DNA from 3 places in the Halomonas sp. AOP43-D1-4 genome. Region 1 is predicted to be linked to each of the others. Evidence: predicted binding sites of a transcription regulator. Region 1 holds the regulator's gene; each other region holds the start of a gene.

Region 1 (6,063 bases):
AGGGCTGCGAAGATAAGCTCACTACTTTGAAAGCGCTGTGCGAGCGCCTCAATCTGAACCTAAGTCAGGTGGCTTACTGCGGCGATGACCTGCCTGATCTTGCGCCTATCAAACGCGCAGGCGTTGGCATTACGGTACCCAACGCACCCGATTACATGCATACCCACGCTGACTGGATTACCGACCGCTTGGGTGGTCACGGCGCCGTACGTGAAATTTGCGATACATTACTTGAAGCGCAGGGCCACTGGAGTACTGTTCTTGAGTCGTATTTGAATGGTCGCGTGTAATGTTTCAAAGAACCAAGAAACGCGTCGGGTTAGCGGCCCTGGTGGTCGCTTTAGGGGGGCTGCTGGTATGGCTGGACCCACGCGGCCCGGAAGACCGGCCCGTTGACGAAGAAGCGCAGGCTGAAGAGCCTGGCCACGTGCTGGAAAATGCCGAGATCACGCTGTTTGGTGAAACAGGGCATATCCAGCAGTCGCTGTCCGCGCCTTTATTGGTTTACATACCACAAAGCACCCAAGCCGAAGTCACTCAACCCGAAGCGACGCTGTTTGATAGTGATAACCGAGAGTGGCTCGCTCACGCCAACGAAGGCGTTCTGAACACGACCACCCAAGCGCTAACACTGTCTGGTGATGCACAGCTTCTGGCGCCTACAGAAGGCTGGCAGCTTGATACTGAGTTATTACATTATGATGGGGTAGCGCGTCATGTCTGGAGCGAGGCGCCCGCCGTGTTTCAGCAGCCACCTCAACAAATGAGCGCATCACGTATGGATGTTTGGCTTGATGATAGCCAGGTCCGACTAACCGATAACGTCCGCGGCCATCACCCCCCCGCAACACAAAATCCTTAGGAGTCGCTATGAACGCTTTTATTCGCACCGCGCTTTTCGCCCTTGCGGTGCCGCTATCGGCAGCGGCCCAGACAAGCCAAGCCCCCATTGAAGTAGAAGCCGACCAGCTAGACCTTGATCAGCGTGCAGGCACTGCCGTTTATTCAGGCGATGTCAATATTCGCCAAGGCAATATGCAGCTACGTGGGGATCGCGTTGAAATTATCCGTAACGACGCGGGTGAGCTTTCTCGCGCTATTGCCACCGGGGAGCGCGCCTACCTACGCAATCAACTCGATGATCAGGACACGCCGATGGAAGGATGGGCACGACGCGTGGTTTATCACGTAGCAGAGCGGCGTGTAGAGCTTATTGACCAGGCCGAACTGACCCAGGCGGGTGATCAGTTTACCGGTGGCCGCCTGGAGTACTTCATTGACCGCGAAGTGGTGCAGGCACGCTCCGATGCAAACGGTAGCGAGCCGCAGCGTATTCGTATGACGCTTCAGCCAGCGCAATAGGAGCCAACCATGTCTATTGCGGAAGCACCGCCCATAAAAACCCTTTACGCCAATCACTTGGCAAAAAGCTATAAGCGCCGCCGCGTGGTTAAAGACATTAGCCTGGAGATTGCTCAAGGCAGCGTGGTAGGCCTACTTGGCCCTAACGGCGCGGGCAAAACCACATCGTTTTATATGATTGTGGGCCTGGTGAAGTCTGATGCGGGTACGGTGCGTATCGACGAGCAAGACTTAACCCGCGTTCCCATGCACGAACGCGCGATGGCCGGCATTGGCTATCTACCCCAGGAAGCGTCTATTTTTCGCAAGCTATCGGTTGCGGATAATATTATGGCGATTCTGGAAACCCGCAAAGATCTGGACAGGGCAGGACGAGAGCAGCGGCTTGAGGCCCTGCTTGACGACTTTCATATTACCCACATCCGTGACAGCTTGGGCATGAGCCTTTCCGGCGGCGAGCGGCGACGCGTCGAAATTGCCCGCTCCTTGGCCACAGAGCCCGCGTTTATCTTGCTGGATGAGCCATTTGCAGGTGTCGACCCCATCTCGGTTGGTGAAATCAAGAGCATTATTCGCGCCTTAAAACAGCGCCACATTGGCGTGCTAATTACTGACCATAACGTCCGAGAAACACTGGATATTTGCGATATCGCCTATATTGTCGGTGACGGCCACATCATTGCTGGCGGCAGCCCTCAGACTATCCTTGATAACCAAAAAGTGAGGGAAGTTTACCTGGGTGCTGATTTTCGCTTATGAATTTAATTTCACCGCTAAACAGTGATCTGCAGTAAAAATTTTATCAGTGGCATGCTTATTGCACTTGCACAACAACATGACTCGCACTAGGGTGAAGCTTTCCGATTAACGAGTGGTTCTCAGATGGTCATGAAAGCTTCTCTCCAATTGCGTATCGGTACGCAGCTGACCATGACACCTCAGCTGCAGCAAGCGATTGCACTGCTACAGCTATCGACATTGGATCTACGTCAGGAAATTCAGCAGGCACTGGATGCCAACCCAATGCTGGAGCAGGAAGACGAGTTCGGCGAGCAGGCGACCGTCGAAACACCTGACGAGGAGTGGTCAGAAAGCATTCCCGAGGAACTGTCTGTCGATAGCGACTGGTCTGATACTTACCAGGACATGGGTAGCTCTGGCAGCAGCGAAGGCCCCGATTTTGAACGCCAGGCCGCGGGACAAAGCCTGCATGGACATCTCCTTTGGCAGCTGGCGATGACCGACTTTACGGCTCGTGAGCAGCTAATCGCCGAAAGCCTGATTGATGCACTGGACGCCAATGGCTACCTGACGCAGCCGCTCAACGATATCCGCGATGGGTTACGTGCTCAGAGCATCGAAGGTCTCAGCCAGCGAGAGTTGGAGACCACTCTGATGCGCTTACAGCAGTTCGAGCCAACGGGCGTCTTCGCCCGTGACTTGCGCGAATGTTTGATGCTTCAGCTAGCAACGCTCCCCGACGACACGCCCCTACTGGTTCCCGCGCGCCGATTGGTTCGTCAGTTTCTTGAAGCGCTGGGCAAAAATGACATGCGCCTATTAAAGCGCCGCCTAAGCTTGGACGATGAGCAGCTAGACGATGTGATCGGTCTGATCCGAAGCCTGGACCCACGCCCAGGCAGCGCTTATGGCGTCACCGACGATAGCTATATCACGCCCGACCTGGTCGTACGTCATGATCATGAAGGCTGGCACCTGGAGCTAAACCCTGAAGCCCTGCCCCGGCTGCGTATCCAGCCCGACTACGCCAGTTTAATCAAGCGTGCAGACAAGAGTCAGGATAACCAGTTTTTAAAAGAGCACTTGCAAGAAGCGCGCTGGCTAATCAAAAGCCTGTCCAGCCGCAACGACACGCTTCTACGCGTAGGGCGCGAGATTATCACTCGCCAAATCAGTTTTTTAGAGCACGGTGAAGAAGCGATGAAGCCGTTGATTCTTGCCGATATTGCCGAGGCGGTTGAGATGCACGAATCAACCATTTCTCGGGTCACCACACAAAAATATATCCATACCCCACGGGGCATCTTCGAACTTAAGTACTTTTTCTCAAGCCAAATTAGCGGGCAGGATGGCGCAGACAGCCACTCAAGCACCGCGATTCGCGCCCGGCTTAAAAAGTTGATTCAAGATGAGCCTCCCGGCAAACCTCTTTCGGACAGTCGTTTGGTGACATTACTGGGAGATGGCGGCATCACAGTGGCACGCCGTACGGTGGCGAAATATCGTGAGTCGCTGGGCATTCCCTCATCAAGTGAACGTCGTCGTTTGCGTTAGTCGTTACAAGAGAAATGGCAAAACTCGCGACAGGGGCTTTGCAACACCGTAAAAAGGGTTACAATCGAAATTCAGTCCGATGGATAAGGAGCACGTCAATGCAAGTAAATATCACGGGTCATCATGTAGAACTGACTGACGCCTTGCGTGACTACGTTAATGAAAAACTTGAACGCATCGAACGTCATTACGACCACATCACCACGGTACAAGTCACCTTATCTATTGAGAAGGAGCGCCAACATGCCGCGTGCACCCTTCATGCGGCAGGCGCCGACTTACATGCCGACGCCGAAGATGTCGATATGTATGCCGCTATTGACGCCTTAGCAGACAAAATTGATCGTCAACTCGTTAAGCACAAGGAAAAAGCACAAGCTCGCGCCCAAGGCGCTGGCGTGCGTTAATTCAATGACGTTGGAAACCATCCTCCCCCCGGAGCGCGTACTTTACGACGTGCCCGGGGGCAGCAAAAAGCGGGTGCTGGAGTTTTTCAGCACCTTTATCGCTCAAAATACACCCAGTCTGGATAGCCAGGAAGTTTTCAGCCGACTGATCGGCCGGGAACGTCTTGGCAGCACGGGGATCGGTAACGGCGTCGCCATCCCCCATGCGCGCAGCCCACATTGCGTTACGCCTATTGCGGGTTTTTTAAAATTATCAGAACCTATTGATTTTGATGCTATTGATGGCGACCCGGTCGACCTCGTCTTTGTGCTGCTGGTTCCCGAAGAGGCTGACGACACGCATTTGTCGCTTTTGGGCCAAGTGGCCACCATTATGAATGATGCGAGCACACGCCAGGCATTACGCAAAACCAGCAGCCAGCACGATTTGCTTGACCTGCTAATGGGCAAGATTCGCGAACAGGCCGCTCCATAATCGCCCATAACGACTAACACATTTTCATGCGTTATCCCTTTTATACGTTCAATCAGAGAGAGCCACTATGCAACTGGTGATTATTAGCGGCCGCTCTGGCTCTGGCAAATCAATCGCATTACAAGCGCTGGAAGATATTGGCTATTACGCCATTGATAATCTCCCCGCCATGTTGCTTGGTTCTTTGGTTGACGAACTCCGTGACGAGGGTGAGCGCACGCATCTAGCGGTCAGTATTGATGCCCGCAACCTGCCAGCGGCGCTTGAGCGCCTTCCCGCACTGCTTGAAGAGCTGCGCGCGCGGCCTATAGATTGTCAGGTTATCTATCTAACCACCGATTCACGTATTTTACTGGAACGCTATTCTGCGACACGGCGACGCCATCCGTTAACGCGCAACAGTGATATGACGCTTGAAGAGGCGATAGAGAAAGAGGAAGAGACGCTCAACGAAATACGTGATTTGGCCGACCTGCGGATTGATACATCACGCTTATCGGTCCACGACCTGCGTCGGCGCATTTCAGACCAGGTAGCCCACCAGCGCAAAGACCAGCTAACACTCACCTTTGAGTCGTTCGGCTACAAGCATGGCGTACCCATGGATGCAGATTTAGTCTTTGATGTACGCTGCCTGCCCAACCCTTATTGGGACCCAACGCTACGCCAGTACACAGGACGTGATGCCACGATTATTGCGTTTCTGCGCGGCTACCCGATTGTCGAAGAGATGAGCCATGATATTCAGGCAATGCTTGAGCGCTGGCTGCCTGCTTACCAAAATAGTCAGCGCAGCTATATGACGGTGGCTATTGGCTGTACCGGCGGGCAGCACCGTTCTGTGTATATTGCCGAACAGCTGGCGCAAAAGCTGGCACCGCTCATCGGCGAAGTCCAGTTGCGTCACCGAGAACTGGAGCTGCAATACACGCTACGAGGAACCCGGGCAGAGCCACCGACGGCTCCTCCATTTTCCGAGTAGACGCCCAGCCCTACGTAAACGCTTATGCCTAATGACACCACTCGGAAAAAAGGAACCAGGGTGCCAGAAAGAACCTTAACGCTTACCAATCAGCGCGGCCTACATGCCCGCGCCGCCACAAAACTGGTGAAGTGCAGCCAGCACTACTCCGCCAGCATACAGGTGTATAAACAGCAGCAAATGGCTGATGCAGCCAACATCATGTCGCTATTGATGCTGGCCGCACCCTGCGGCACCCAACTGCGGATTTGTGCGGAAGGCGAGGATGCCGAACAAGCGCTTGATGCAATCCAAGCGCTGTTCGACGCCCGCTTTGACGAAGATCAGTAGTGCGGCTTTTTTAGCTACCGGCGACGGTCATCGCATCCACTAACCAGCTGCCCGTATGAATGCTGCCGCGCGTATCGATATCACTTCCGATACCAACAAGGCCTGAGAACATACGCTCAAGGTTTCCAGCGATGGTAAATTCTTCAACCGGATACTGGATTTCTCCATTCTCGACCCAGAAGCCCGCCGCACCACGCGAGTAATCCCCGGTT
Region 2 (6,063 bases), on a different contig from region 1:
CGCTAAACTCAGGGTAGGCTTCAAGACCACATTCCGCGATATCCACGCCTTCATACTCTTCTTCTTCGCTCACCCGGATGCCCATGATGGCTTTCAGCACCAGCCAGACCACCAGGCTTGTCAGAAACACCCAACCGAAGATACCCGCAATACCCATCATTTGAGCACTGAAGGACGCGCCATCATTGGTGATAGGCACCGCCAGCACGCCCCAGATACCCGCCACGCCGTGAACGGAAATAGCACCGACCGGATCATCCAGCTTGAGCTTATCAAGCGATACAATCGCTACGACCACAATAGCACCGCCCACCGCACCGATAATGGTGGCACCTAATGCCGTTGGCGAGAGCGGGTCAGCGGTAATCGCCACCAGGCCAGCCAGCGCACCGTTAAGCGCCATGGTCAGGTCCGCTTTACGGAACCACAGTTTGGCCAGGACCAGCGCGGCAATCACACCGCCAGCAGCGGCCGCATTGGTATTGGCAAACACCTGGGCGACGTTGTTGGCCGACTCGATATCCGAGACTTTTAGCTCAGAGCCACCGTTGAAACCGAACCAACCCATCCACAAAATGAACGTACCCAGCGTTGCCAACGGCATGTTGGCACCGGGAATGGCATGGATAGCGCCATCTTTACCGTACTTACCTTTACGCGGCCCCAGAATCAGCACGCCTGCCAGAGCAGCGGCAGCGCCTGCCATGTGAACAATACCCGAGCCAGCATAATCCGAGTAACCCACGCTGCTCAGCCATCCGCCACCCCACGTCCAGTAGCCAGAAACCGGATAGATAAAGGCGGTCATGACCACAGCGAAGGCCAAAAAGGCCCATAGCTTCATGCGCTCAGCGACCGCACCGGAAACAATCGACATGGCAGTAGCCACAAAGACAACCTGAAAGAAGTAATCAGCGCGCATGGAGTAGTACGGCGCATCTTCGCCACCCGCCAGCACTGAATCGACGCTGTTCTCAGTACCCAGCAGAAAGCCCAGGCTGGGCAAGAAGCCGCCTTCGCCGCTGGAGTACATGAGGTGATACCCCACCAGCAGATACATGGTGCAGGCAATCGCAAACAGCGCGATGTTTTTCGTCAGAATCTCGGCGGTGTTTTTAGCGCGCACCATACCCGCTTCAAGCATGGAGAAGCCCGCGGCCATCCACATGACCAATACACCGCACATCAAGAAGTAAAACGTGTCGAGCGCGTAGCTCAGATCAGCCAGTTCGTTCATTTGTTAGTTCCCCGTTGAACTACGAAGTAGCCCGGTAAGCCCCTGTTTAAACGGCATCAACGCCGCGTTCACCGGTACGAATTCGGATAACATCGTCGAGCGGTGTGACGAATACTTTGCCATCGCCGATTTTTCCACTGTTGGCGGCATTGCAAATGGCATCCATCACGCTTTCCAGGCGCGCATCGTCAACCGCCACTTCTACTTTTACCTTGGGCAGAAAATCGACCACGTACTCAGCACCCCGGTAGAGCTCGGTATGCCCTTTCTGACGCCCAAAACCTTTTACCTCTGTCACGGTAATGCCCTGCACGCCGTTGTCGGCCAGTGCTTCGCGGACATCGTCAAGTTTGAATGGCTTAATGATGGCGGTGATGAGTTTCATCCCATATCTCTCCTGCTGATAAGTCCTGCTAGATAGCTAGCGGCATTGCCGCTGAAAATGGCGATGCTCTACTAATGCGCATACCGTGCCATTAGCTAATTTCTTATTAATTTTTAGTGGCTTAACAAAAAATAAGGCGCTTTTACGCACACCCCAAGATCGCGAAAGGCGTAGGACGCAACCGATTGCACCAAAAAAGAACCGGCACGAACGGTTGGCGCACCATGATTGGGCGACGAGATAAACGAATAAATGCGCCAATGCCATACGCAATACATGCGTACTGGCGGCGGGTTGCGTATCCTTAAAATAGTGCCCACTTTTAAAGCATCATTATTTAAGGAGAGAACCATGACGCCCCAGGACCGTATTAGCCGTTTGGCACAACAGATTGGCGACCGCTTACAAAATGCGTCACAAGCGCCCGAAGATATTCAGAAAGGCGTTCAACAGGTGGTTCGTGGTGCCTTTGATCGGCTGGAGCTCGTATCGCGGGAAGACTTCGATATCCTGATGGACGTTCTACAGCGCACGCGCTCGCGGGTAGAAGCCCTGGAGAGGCAAGTAGCGCAGTTGGAAGCTACGCTGGAAGCGAGTCAGCCTGAGAAGCACCTGCCAGTCGCCACTAAGGCCGCTGCCCCAAAACCGGCTGCCAGCAGCACACTGAACGACGATAAGAAAAGCGATACATAAGCACAGCACTGGTAACGCCTGCCGCCACCAAAATGAGAACATCTATCATTGCGTTTTAATCTACCGATGATAGGATCACGATGATTTACGCGTTCTCTGGATAACCCACGAACCGCTCCTCTTTTCAAGCGTCGCTCTTTTGGGCGGCGTTTTCTCGCTGGGTTGATCACTGGATTACCAAGCCGCAGGGTCCTTATTGATGCCAACCTTTACGTCGTTAACACCATCGACACTTAGCCAACTGGGCCAAACATTCGGCATTGACTATCTGTATGCCGGGGAGGGAATTGACGACCCCATTGCCCAAGGCAACGTCAGTGATTTGCCGCTCTCTTCTGCGCTGCATCTCACCCTGTCCGACCTTGCTGTTCGTCAACGCTATGTCTCCCGCTCTACGCAGACAGTGCCCTGGTTTCTAAGTGTTGTTTTGGAAGGCTGGATTGACATCGCCCAAGGCCAGAAGCGGCTGACTATAGGCGCGGGGCAGGGGCTTTGCGCACACTTTACCCCGCAGGCGCCGTTGATCGTTGAACAACCGGCACAGCCACGGCTGCGTACCCTCAATATTGCGGTACTGGCCACAATTCCTAATGCGTTGCCTAGCGCTCAAGCGCCTCAGCTGCATGCCTGGGCGCCACCTTCCACACTCTTTGCTCAGCTACGCGCGAGTTGCGAAGCGCCACTGGACGACTGGCGGCATTCACTAGTCTGGCAGGGGCTTGCCCTACAGCTTCTTGGGCACGGCTTACCCGCGCCGCCTGCCAGAGAGGGTAAACCTGCACGAGGCATCAAAGCCCGCGAACGCGAACAGCTTGCTCAATTGCATGCCGAGCTGCGCAATAACCCAATGACCGATTACTGCCTGAGCGGCCTGGCTCGTCGTGCGGCGATGAGCTCCAGTAGCTTGCGCCAGAAATTTAGTGCACTTTACGGCTGCTCAATTTTTGATCACTTACGCCACTGTCGGCTTCAACAAGCCTATAGCCACTTGGAAAAAGGCTATAGTGTTCAACAGACAGCCCATGCCTGTGGCTATCGCCATGCCACCAATTTTACGACGGCTTTCAAACGCCACTTCGGTGTTGCGCCAACAGAAGTGAGCAGCAGGGCCAGAACACATTAAGCGCATCATCAACACTGGCATTACGCATAGCTGATTTGGCATATTGCATAGCTCAACAGACCCTTAAAAAGCAATAATTCTCATTATTACAAACGGTAGAGAATTATTGTCATGCTTATGCTCCCGCACCGCTTTTCCTATCGCCACCTTGCGCTGTCCATTGCCTTGGCAGGCGGCTCGGTATCTGCCGCCTACGCCCAAACATCACCGGATGCTGCCCATCAGTTAACGACGGTCACGGTCACTGCTCAGCAAGCTGCCACCAAGGTAGAAACCCCCTTTATCGAGACGCCGCAAAGTGTGTCAACCATTACCCAGAAGCAGATGGAAGAGCGTGGTGTAACGACCGTCCAGCGCGCAACCGACTACACGCCAGGCGTTTACTCCAATCAGGTGGGCGCTTCAAACCGCTTCGACTATTTAGTGTTGCGCGGCTTTTCCGATGGCAGCTTAAGCAATACGTTTCTGGATGGCCTGAAAGTGATGGGCGATGCCAACTCCCACAGTTCGATGCGTATCGACCCCTGGTTTTTGGAAAGCATCGAAGTCGTTCGCGGACCTGCCTCCGTGCTCTATGGCCGCGCCTCTCCGGGCGGCATGGTAGCGCTGAACAGCAAGCGTCCTGAGTTTGAGCAAGGCGGCGAGCTGCGCTTGCGAGTGGGCAACAATAACCAGCGTAGCGCTGCGTTCGATCTCACCGGGCCGATTGACGAGCAGCAGCGCATAGCATTTCGCTTAACGGGTATTGCCAGCGGTGCGGACACCCAGTTCGGGTCCGCCGAAGAGCAGCGCTACGCCATCGCGCCACGCCTGACATGGGACATGACCGACGACACCAGCCTGACGGTTGAAGCCTACCTGCAGGATGAACCTGAAGGCGGCTATCACTCCGGCGTGCCTTATGAAGGTGCCGTAACACCCCGCAACGGGCGTAAAATCAGCAATAATTTCTTTGACGGAGAAGAAGATTACGACGCCTACGAGCGCACCCAGCGTATGTTCGGCTACTCGCTTGAACACCGCTTTAATGACCAGTTCACTGGCCGTCAAATGCTGCGTTACCTGAATTCAGACGTAGTACTCAATCAGGTATATGGCTTTGGCTGGACATCGCCCACTTCCAATGAGTTAACCCGCTATTACTCCGGCAGCGACGAGTCCCTTGAAGCATGGACCATCGACAATCAGCTTGAAGCTCGATTTGATAGCGCTGCTATGGCGCATACACTGCTCTTTGGCGTGGACTACCAGCAGCGCGAAAACAACGTGTCATGGCCTTCCGGTGCCTTCCAGCCCATTAACGCCTTTGAGCCCGTTTATGGCGGTGATCCCGTCGCATTTTATGCCCCTACTCGGGAACAACATAACATTGAACAGACCGGTGTTTATCTACAGGACCAAATTGCGCTTAATAACTGGCGCTTCACGCTGGGCGGACGCTATGACTGGGTAAGCATTGATAACACGAACAAGGATACCGACGCTTCAAGCTCGCTAAACGATACTCAACTTAGCGGCCGTGCGGGCGTGGTGTATCTATTCGATAACGGCGTAGCGCCTTACTTGAGTTACTCCACCGCGTTTACGCCCACAAGCTTTGTGGATGAAAGCGGCGATTTGCTCTCGCCCATGGAAGGCGAGCAGTGGGAAACCGGGGTGAAGTACCAACCCAGCGGTAGCGCCAACCAGTACAGCGCGGCCATTTTCCATATCAGCCAGGAAAACGTAGCCACCAAAGAGCAGCCCTCTGACCCTTACCGCGCCGTGGGTGAAATTGAGTCCCAAGGACTTGAGCTGGAAGCCCAGACCCAACTGACCGAAACGCTCTCGCTTCAGGCAGGCTATAGCTTTACCGATATTACCTACGCTAAAAGTGACGACGGCAACCAGGGCAACAATGCGATTTACTCGCCCCGGCACCAGCTACAGGCATGGGGACATTATGAAGCGAACAGCGGCTGGCTAAACGGCGTGGATGTAGGCGTTGGTGTGAGGCATTACGCGGATATCGCCGCAGACCGCGCAAATACCGAAAGCGTACCCGACTACACGCTGGTCGATGCCACCATCGGCTACGACCTCAGCCATGTGGGCGTTAACGGCGTCGAAACCCGCCTTAACGTCAACAACGTACTGGATAAATCCTACGTAGCGTCATGCAACTCGCTGGATTACTGCTACTTTGGCGCTGAGCGCGGGATTACAGCAAGCGTTCACTACCGTTTCTAAACACTTAAGAGAGCCGCTGAGCCCCGTCGCCCTGTTTAACCACACGTCGTCGGGGTTTAGCCAACGACAAGCCTGCACGGCGTTGCAAGCAAGAAAGATTATCGTTTAAATACAGCTCTTCTTTCAAAATGGCTCTTCCTCATGCGCCGTACCGTGACGCTTTTTTTCGCCCGAGCCGCGCTTCTGCTCACCAGCCTGCTAGCATTTACCAGCGCCCATGCTCAGTTTGCCACGGTGGACTGGACCATTGCCGAGACGTTGGTGGCTATCGACGCGCCGATCAGCGGCGTGGCTCAACAGAAGGACTACTACGACTGGGTCGGCGAGCCGCGACTTCCAGAAGGTGTGACCGACCTTGGGCTGCGCACCCAGCCCAATTTTGAATTGTTGGCCCAG
Region 3 (6,063 bases), on a different contig from region 1:
TCGTCGTACCGTCATCGGCCATCTGGCGCAGGATACGGATTAAAATATCGACCGTGTCGCTGTCCACGTTGGCAAAAGGCTCATCCAGCAGTAACAGCTCGGCTTCCTGCATTAACGTACGCCCAATCAAGGCCCGCTGGCGCTGGCCACCGGAAAGCTCGCCTAACGGGCGGTGAGCCAAGTGCGAAATACCCAAGCGCGCCATGATGTCGCGACCTTTACGGTAGTGCGCCGCACAGTAGCCTTTTAGTGCCCCATGGCTTGGCCAACTGCCGGTCATGACCAACTCCTCCACGCTCATGGGAAAGGTTAAGTCCAGCGCCAACTGCTGGGGCAGCCAGGCACGGCGCTCAGAAGGAACGCTGCATATGACGTTGCCACCTGCCGGGCGAAGTTCGCCCATAATGGCCTGGATCAGAGTGCTTTTACCGGCCCCATTGGCACCCACTAACGCCGTAATAGCCCCCGGCCTGATATCGCCATCCACATGCTCAAGCACGGTGCGATGCCCCTGGGCCAAGTGCAAATTCTTAAGCTGTAAGCGTGATGTTGTGCGCTGACTCATTTAGGCCACCCACCAGCCCACACCACCAGCGCCCACAGCGCCACAAGCGGTATCGTCACCAGTAGCAGCCGTTTCGTGGCCGACAATGACATTAAAGAGAAGTGGCAAGGCCCCTCCCGGTTATGGCGGTGCGTGCGATGACTCACAGAGTACCCTCTTAATAATAGAATAAGTTATAACATAACAATTGGCGAAGCCAAAAAAATTGCTGAATATTTTACGTGCTTACCGCGTCGTGACAATGACAAACGCGCTCACACACTCATCCCAAAGTAACTTATCCACAGGGCGTTTTAGTAACGCCATGTAGCGCTAATCTGCTGGGGAGAGACCAGCAGCGCATATTCACCGTCCATCGTCACTGGGCCAAGCGAAACGCGGGCGGGCTGAAAACGGTTAATAGCGGATGACGCCTGGTTGGGCTGGGTCCAAATCTGAAGCTCATTGACCAGCATGCCCATGGCAAAGTTCATCGCCCCGTCGCGCTCGCGGCCATCGGCCGCAATAATACCGCCCGCAATGCTGTTGATCACCAGTGAGTTCACCCGCTCACCCCAGCCACGGCGTGCCCGCTCGGCCTGGGCAAGTTCCAACCCCAGCGCTTGCACACCGCTTAGCTCACCACGGGCTTTTAAACGCTCGTACTGCGCCAACGCCGCCTGGTGTGGCTGGCTATCCAGCAACACCCCGCCAAGCGCCAAGGCTGATTTCACCACACCGATCCGCGCATCAAAACGGTCATCGCGGTCGCTTGCTTCGCTGGCCTGGTAAGCATCCACTACAAGGCTTGCGCCATAAATACCTGTCCAGCCCCACTCCCACATATTGGCCTGCCGCGCACCGCGCTCAAATACATCGTCGTAACCCGCCCACTCATCGGTTGTTTGCGCCAAGGCTGGCAGTGCCACAACGCACAGCAGTACGCCTAAAAGAGGGTGTAAACGCATCGGGAAAGTCCTGTCATCAAAGGGGGATGGCATTAAGCGTAGCATGTACGTGAAAGGCGGTTTGCGCGGCGGCTAATCGCTAAGTATGACTAAGGTCAATGGCGCTTAAAGGCGATCCCCGCACAGGCGGGGATGAACCGTCAGTAGTCGATATGAGCGATAATGGAAAAGTTGATCCCTGCGCGAGCGATAATGAGTTGGGGGTATTTAGATGGCCATCCCTCCATCGCGGGTGCGCTAACGGTTACTGCCGCGCTGCTTGAATGGGTTAATACTTGAAAGGTGGCGAGGCTTTAGCGCTGCCTTGAAATTAACGCTAGCGTTCAGCTTTAAGCAAAAGAGCCTCAATGGAGGCTCTTTGTCATAACGGTGCTGGAACCGCTTATTTGTCCTTGTCCCAGTGTTCAAAGGCGCGCTTGTCATCGGGGAGCCGGACAATGTCACCGATGTTGAGATCAGGAAGGCCTTTAATATGGTGGCCTTTGGTGTCCATGATGGCGGCAACGCTGCCAATACTAACGGCGTCTTCTTCTCGGTAGGCTTCCACTTTTACGTGGACAATTTTGCCTTGGTAGCGGGCGGATAAAATATCGCCGGTGCCAATGCGGGCGTGTTCATGGTGGTCGTTAGCAAACAGTTTGGATACGCTGTCTTTGCCGGGGTCTTCCCATTCGATATGTCGATGCATCGTGGTTTCCTTGTAAGTGGGCCGAAAAACACAAGTGTAGTTTGGTTTTTATTAGTTTTGCTAGTTATGGGTTAATGGGACCTTTGCCAATATGCTGAAACATAAAGGTTAAGGCCGCAGGTAGACTGGCACGCCAAACGCGCCAAGTGTGCCCGCCGGGGTAGAGGTCCAAGCGTACATCATTAGGTTGAATGCGTTCCATGGCTTGGCGTAGCTTACGGGCGTGAAACTCGGCGTCGTACACATCGCTGCGGCCTGCGCTAATGTAAAGTGGCACGATCGGGATGTCGCTCTCTTCTGCGCTGGGCCGGGGCGTTACGTTAATGCGATACGCTTCAAGGTAAGCGGGGTAGTTGAGCTGGTCCCATAAAGCCGTATCAAAATGGCCTTGTTCATCCAAGAACGCGGGATGGCGGTGTGCTGAGGAGTTGCTCGGCGGATACGGAAGATAGCTTGCCGGGCTTAGCGCTGCGGCGGCGGCAAACATCTCGGGCTTTTCCAGGGCAAAATTAAGCGCGCCAAACCCTCCGGCGGATAGTCCGCCTACGCCGCGAAGCGCTCGCGTGGCGCCCACTCGGTACTGGTTTTCAACATGCGGCATCAAGTCGTTAAAAAAGGCGCTGCGGGCGGCCTCATTATGGCCGTCTACCCACCAGCTGCGACTACCGGGCATGATGAAAACGGCCGGCGGAATGTGTCCAGCGCGAATCAAACGATCAGCAGTTTGGGCAAGGTTGCCCTTGGCTAGCCAGTCTCGTTCGTTGCCAAAAGAGCCATGGAGCAGATAAACCACTGGGTAAGGCTCGGCGGCAGTGGCGTCATAATGGTCGGGTAGATACACGGTGTAAGGGTAGGCGTGGCCCAGCGTGGGCGAGTCAAAGGTGGCGTAGTGCACCTCGCCAGCAACGGCGGTGTTAAACAGGCTCCATAGGCCCGCCAGGGCTGCCAGGCTGGTCAACAAGGAACGTAACAACCCGTGAAATACACTTGAAAATGAGAAGAGCGACAAACAGCCTCCGGGAATTATCGCAAGGTTATAGCGTCGTACACCGTACCCGCCGAGACTGTTCAGCGCAGGCGAATGTCAGGCATACACGGAGCAGGTATGCATAAAAGGATAGAGGAAATTTACTGGTTGCGTGCATACGGCTGCGTGGCCGTGTTTTTATTTCATTTGCTGGACCACGTTAATCAGCGTGTGGATAACCTGGCCACCGACCTGATGCGCCTGCCGCTGGTATTGGGCACGCCGATCTTTTTGTTCATTTCAGTGTTTGTGTTTGCCATGCGCTATGGCAAGGCAGTGCCGCCTGGCTTTTTGGCCCAACGGGTGAAGTACGTCATGCTGCCTTATCTGGTATATGGCTTTATCTACTCGACGGCCGAGTGGGTTCAGCTGTATATGGCAGGGGAGCCAGTAGGCTTTGCCGCCAATGCGCTGGAATACTTTGTTTTCGCCGGGTGGCACGGTTATTTCTTGATTATCGCCATGCAGTTTTATATCGCTTATTGGCTGTTTACCCGCTGGCAGCTGTGGCGCTTTAACCCGGTGCCGTGGCTGTGGGTGAGTTGTTGGGTGAGTATGACGTACTGGGGAGTAGCGTATTGGCTGGGTGTGGCGCTGCCGGGGTATCTGCTCTGGGTGGCGCCTCTGGGCTGGATATATCTGTTCTTTCTGGCCCTGGTGTTGGTGCGTTACTACCCCTTTGATAGTGGAGCCCAGGCACCGCTGCGGCCTTTATGGATGCAGTACCTGTCGTGGCCTTTGTGGTTGGTCGTGTTGGTTTGCTTGCTGGTCGCGGCCAGTGTGGCGGGGTGGTTGCAGTTCTCCTCCAAGGAGGTGTGGGTGATACCGCTGTTCATGCTCTCAACGCTTGTAGCGATGCGTTATTTAAAAGACATTACAGCGCCTCGCTGGGTGCGCTATATCAATCAGTATTCGTTTGGTATTTACCTGGCGCACCCCATGTTTTTTGCCATTACCGATGCGTTGGTGATGCCGTTGGCGTTGCCTATCACGGTTTACGTGCTGTTGCTGATAGTGATGGGTGCCACGGGCTCTATCCTGCTCAATAAAATGGCGAACACCACAAAAGCCGGGGCCATGATGTTTGGCAAGCGGCTAAAAGTGTAGGGCGTTGACGCGCCGTGCGGTGGGCTGGAAGCTGAGAGGGGCGCTCAATGTCTTTTTATGCGCCAATTAGGTGCGCTTATACTTATATTTGATCTATTTTGGGTCAAAAAAACAGGTCAGCGTGTGTTTAGAAGCCTCGGGAAATATTTATGCGTCATAGAGAGGCATGCAGGCGCATTTTTTATATACTTTAAAACAACAGGTTAGTGATTTCGTAGGACATGTTGGTGCAGGGTTGGCATGTTCTCTGCATTATATTTGTCAGCGGCTAGCCACCGTAGGCAGATGCCTCTCGGCGTGCTACAACAATAGCCGGTTTGAAATGATCGCTAGGCGATGTGTGATTCAATTTCAGGCAAACGTTAAGCGAATAAAAAGGATAGGCCTGTCAGGCACGCACTTTATTAAATGACGGGGTTTGTCTAATAACACTTTTATCGATAGCTTACTGTTACATGCTTTAAGCCACGCCCATATCGGAGGCACAATGTCAGCCAAGACTCTCGCGCTAATTGAAGAACATGATGTTAAGTGGGTGGATCTGCGTTTCACCGATACTCGTGGTAAAGAGCAGCACGTTACCGTGCCTGCCCGCGATGTAGACGAAGAGTTCTTCGAGAATGGCCAAATGTTCGATGGCTCCTCAATCGAGGGCTGGAAAGGCATTAACGAATCCGACATGATCCTGCGCCCGGAAGACGGCACTGCTTTCCTCGACCCCTTCACCGAAGACGCTACTCTGATTTTGCGTTGCGATATCATCGAGCCTGCCACGATGCAGGGCTATGACCGTGACCCGCGTTCTATCGCTAAGCGCGCTGAGGCGTACCTGGAGTCTACCGGCCTGGGCGATACTGCTTTCTTCGGTCCGGAGCCTGAATTCTTTATTTTTGACGAAGTACATTGGAAGTCTGATATTCAGGGTTCCATGTACAAGATTTCTTCCGACGAGGGCGCCTGGGCGACCAGTAATCAGGTAGAGGGCGGCAACCTGGGGCACCGTCCGCGCGTTAAAGGCGGTTACTTCCCGGTTCCTCCGGTCGACAGCTTCCACGATATCCGTGGCGCTATGTGTAACACCCTGGAAGCGATTGGTCAGACCGTTGAAGTTCACCACCACGAAGTGGCGAATGCGGGGCAGAACGAGATCGGCGTTAAATTCAATACGCTGGTGAAGAAGGCGGACGAAGTTCAGGAAATGAAGTACGTGATCCACAACGTGGCCCACGCGTACGGCAAAACCGCGACCTTCATGCCCAAGCCGCTGGTTGGCGACAACGGTTCTGGTATGCATATTCACCAGTCGTTCTGGAAAGATGGTCAGAACCAGTTTGCCGGTGATGAGTACGCAGGCCTGTCGGAAATGGCGCTGTATTACATCGGCGGTGTGATCAAGCACGCACGCGCTCTGAACGCCTTCACCAACGCCTCTACCAACTCGTACAAGCGTTTGGTGCCGGGGTTTGAAGCGCCGGTTATGCTGGCTTACAGTGCCCGTAACCGTTCCGCCTCTATCCGGATTCCCTATACGGTAAGCCCCAAAGGCAAGCGCGTTGAAACCCGCTTCCCTGACCCGACCGCTAACCCGTACCTGTCGTTTGCTGCCCTGCTAATGGCGGGTATCGATGGCATCAAGAACAAGATTCATCCTGGCGATGCCATGGACAAGAACCTGTACGACCTGCCACCAGAAGAAGGCAAGTTGGTACCGACCGTTGCCAACAGCCTG

The links. The regulator sigma-54, encoded in region 1, starts transcription at its own class of promoters, with help from an activator protein. The targets are predictions, from matches to a motif close to TGGCACNNNNNTTGCTNT.
Region 2: the regulator sigma-54 is predicted to act here: its motif matches at 1,696-1,713, upstream of ACT3RQ_RS17375 (P-II family nitrogen regulator).
Region 3: the regulator sigma-54 is predicted to act here: its motif matches at 4,571-4,588, upstream of glnA (glutamate--ammonia ligase).

The regions. Positions count from the first base shown of each region.
Region 1 covers NZ_JBQSVY010000001.1:150,558-156,620, forward strand. The annotation lists gene ACT3RQ_RS00715 (KdsC family phosphatase) at 1-290, shown strand, start outside; gene lptC (LPS export ABC transporter periplasmic protein LptC) at 290-862, shown strand; gene lptA (lipopolysaccharide transport periplasmic protein LptA) at 871-1,362, shown strand; gene lptB (LPS export ABC transporter ATP-binding protein) at 1,372-2,121, shown strand; gene ACT3RQ_RS00735 (RNA polymerase factor sigma-54) at 2,245-3,657, shown strand; gene hpf (ribosome hibernation-promoting factor, HPF/YfiA family) at 3,756-4,064, shown strand; gene ACT3RQ_RS00745 (PTS sugar transporter subunit IIA) at 4,069-4,539, shown strand; gene rapZ (RNase adapter RapZ) at 4,607-5,521, shown strand; gene ACT3RQ_RS00755 (HPr family phosphocarrier protein) at 5,582-5,851, shown strand; gene pmbA (metalloprotease PmbA) at 5,862-6,063, opposite strand, start outside.
Region 2 covers NZ_JBQSVY010000027.1:21-6,083, forward strand. The annotation lists gene ACT3RQ_RS17370 (ammonium transporter) at 1-1,237, opposite strand, end outside; gene ACT3RQ_RS17375 (P-II family nitrogen regulator) at 1,284-1,622, opposite strand; gene ACT3RQ_RS17380 (accessory factor UbiK family protein) at 1,974-2,315, shown strand; gene ACT3RQ_RS17385 (helix-turn-helix transcriptional regulator) at 2,515-3,438, shown strand; gene ACT3RQ_RS17390 (TonB-dependent siderophore receptor) at 3,550-5,667, shown strand; gene ACT3RQ_RS17395 (ABC transporter substrate-binding protein) at 5,809-6,063, shown strand, end outside.
Region 3 covers NZ_JBQSVY010000005.1:72,967-79,029, forward strand. The annotation lists gene ACT3RQ_RS06845 (metal ABC transporter ATP-binding protein) at 1-565, opposite strand, end outside; gene ACT3RQ_RS06850 (hypothetical protein) at 859-1,512, opposite strand; gene ACT3RQ_RS06855 (hypothetical protein) at 1,895-2,200, opposite strand; gene ACT3RQ_RS06860 (alpha/beta hydrolase) at 2,265-3,140, opposite strand; gene ACT3RQ_RS06865 (acyltransferase family protein) at 3,306-4,334, shown strand; gene glnA (glutamate--ammonia ligase) at 4,822-6,063, shown strand, end outside.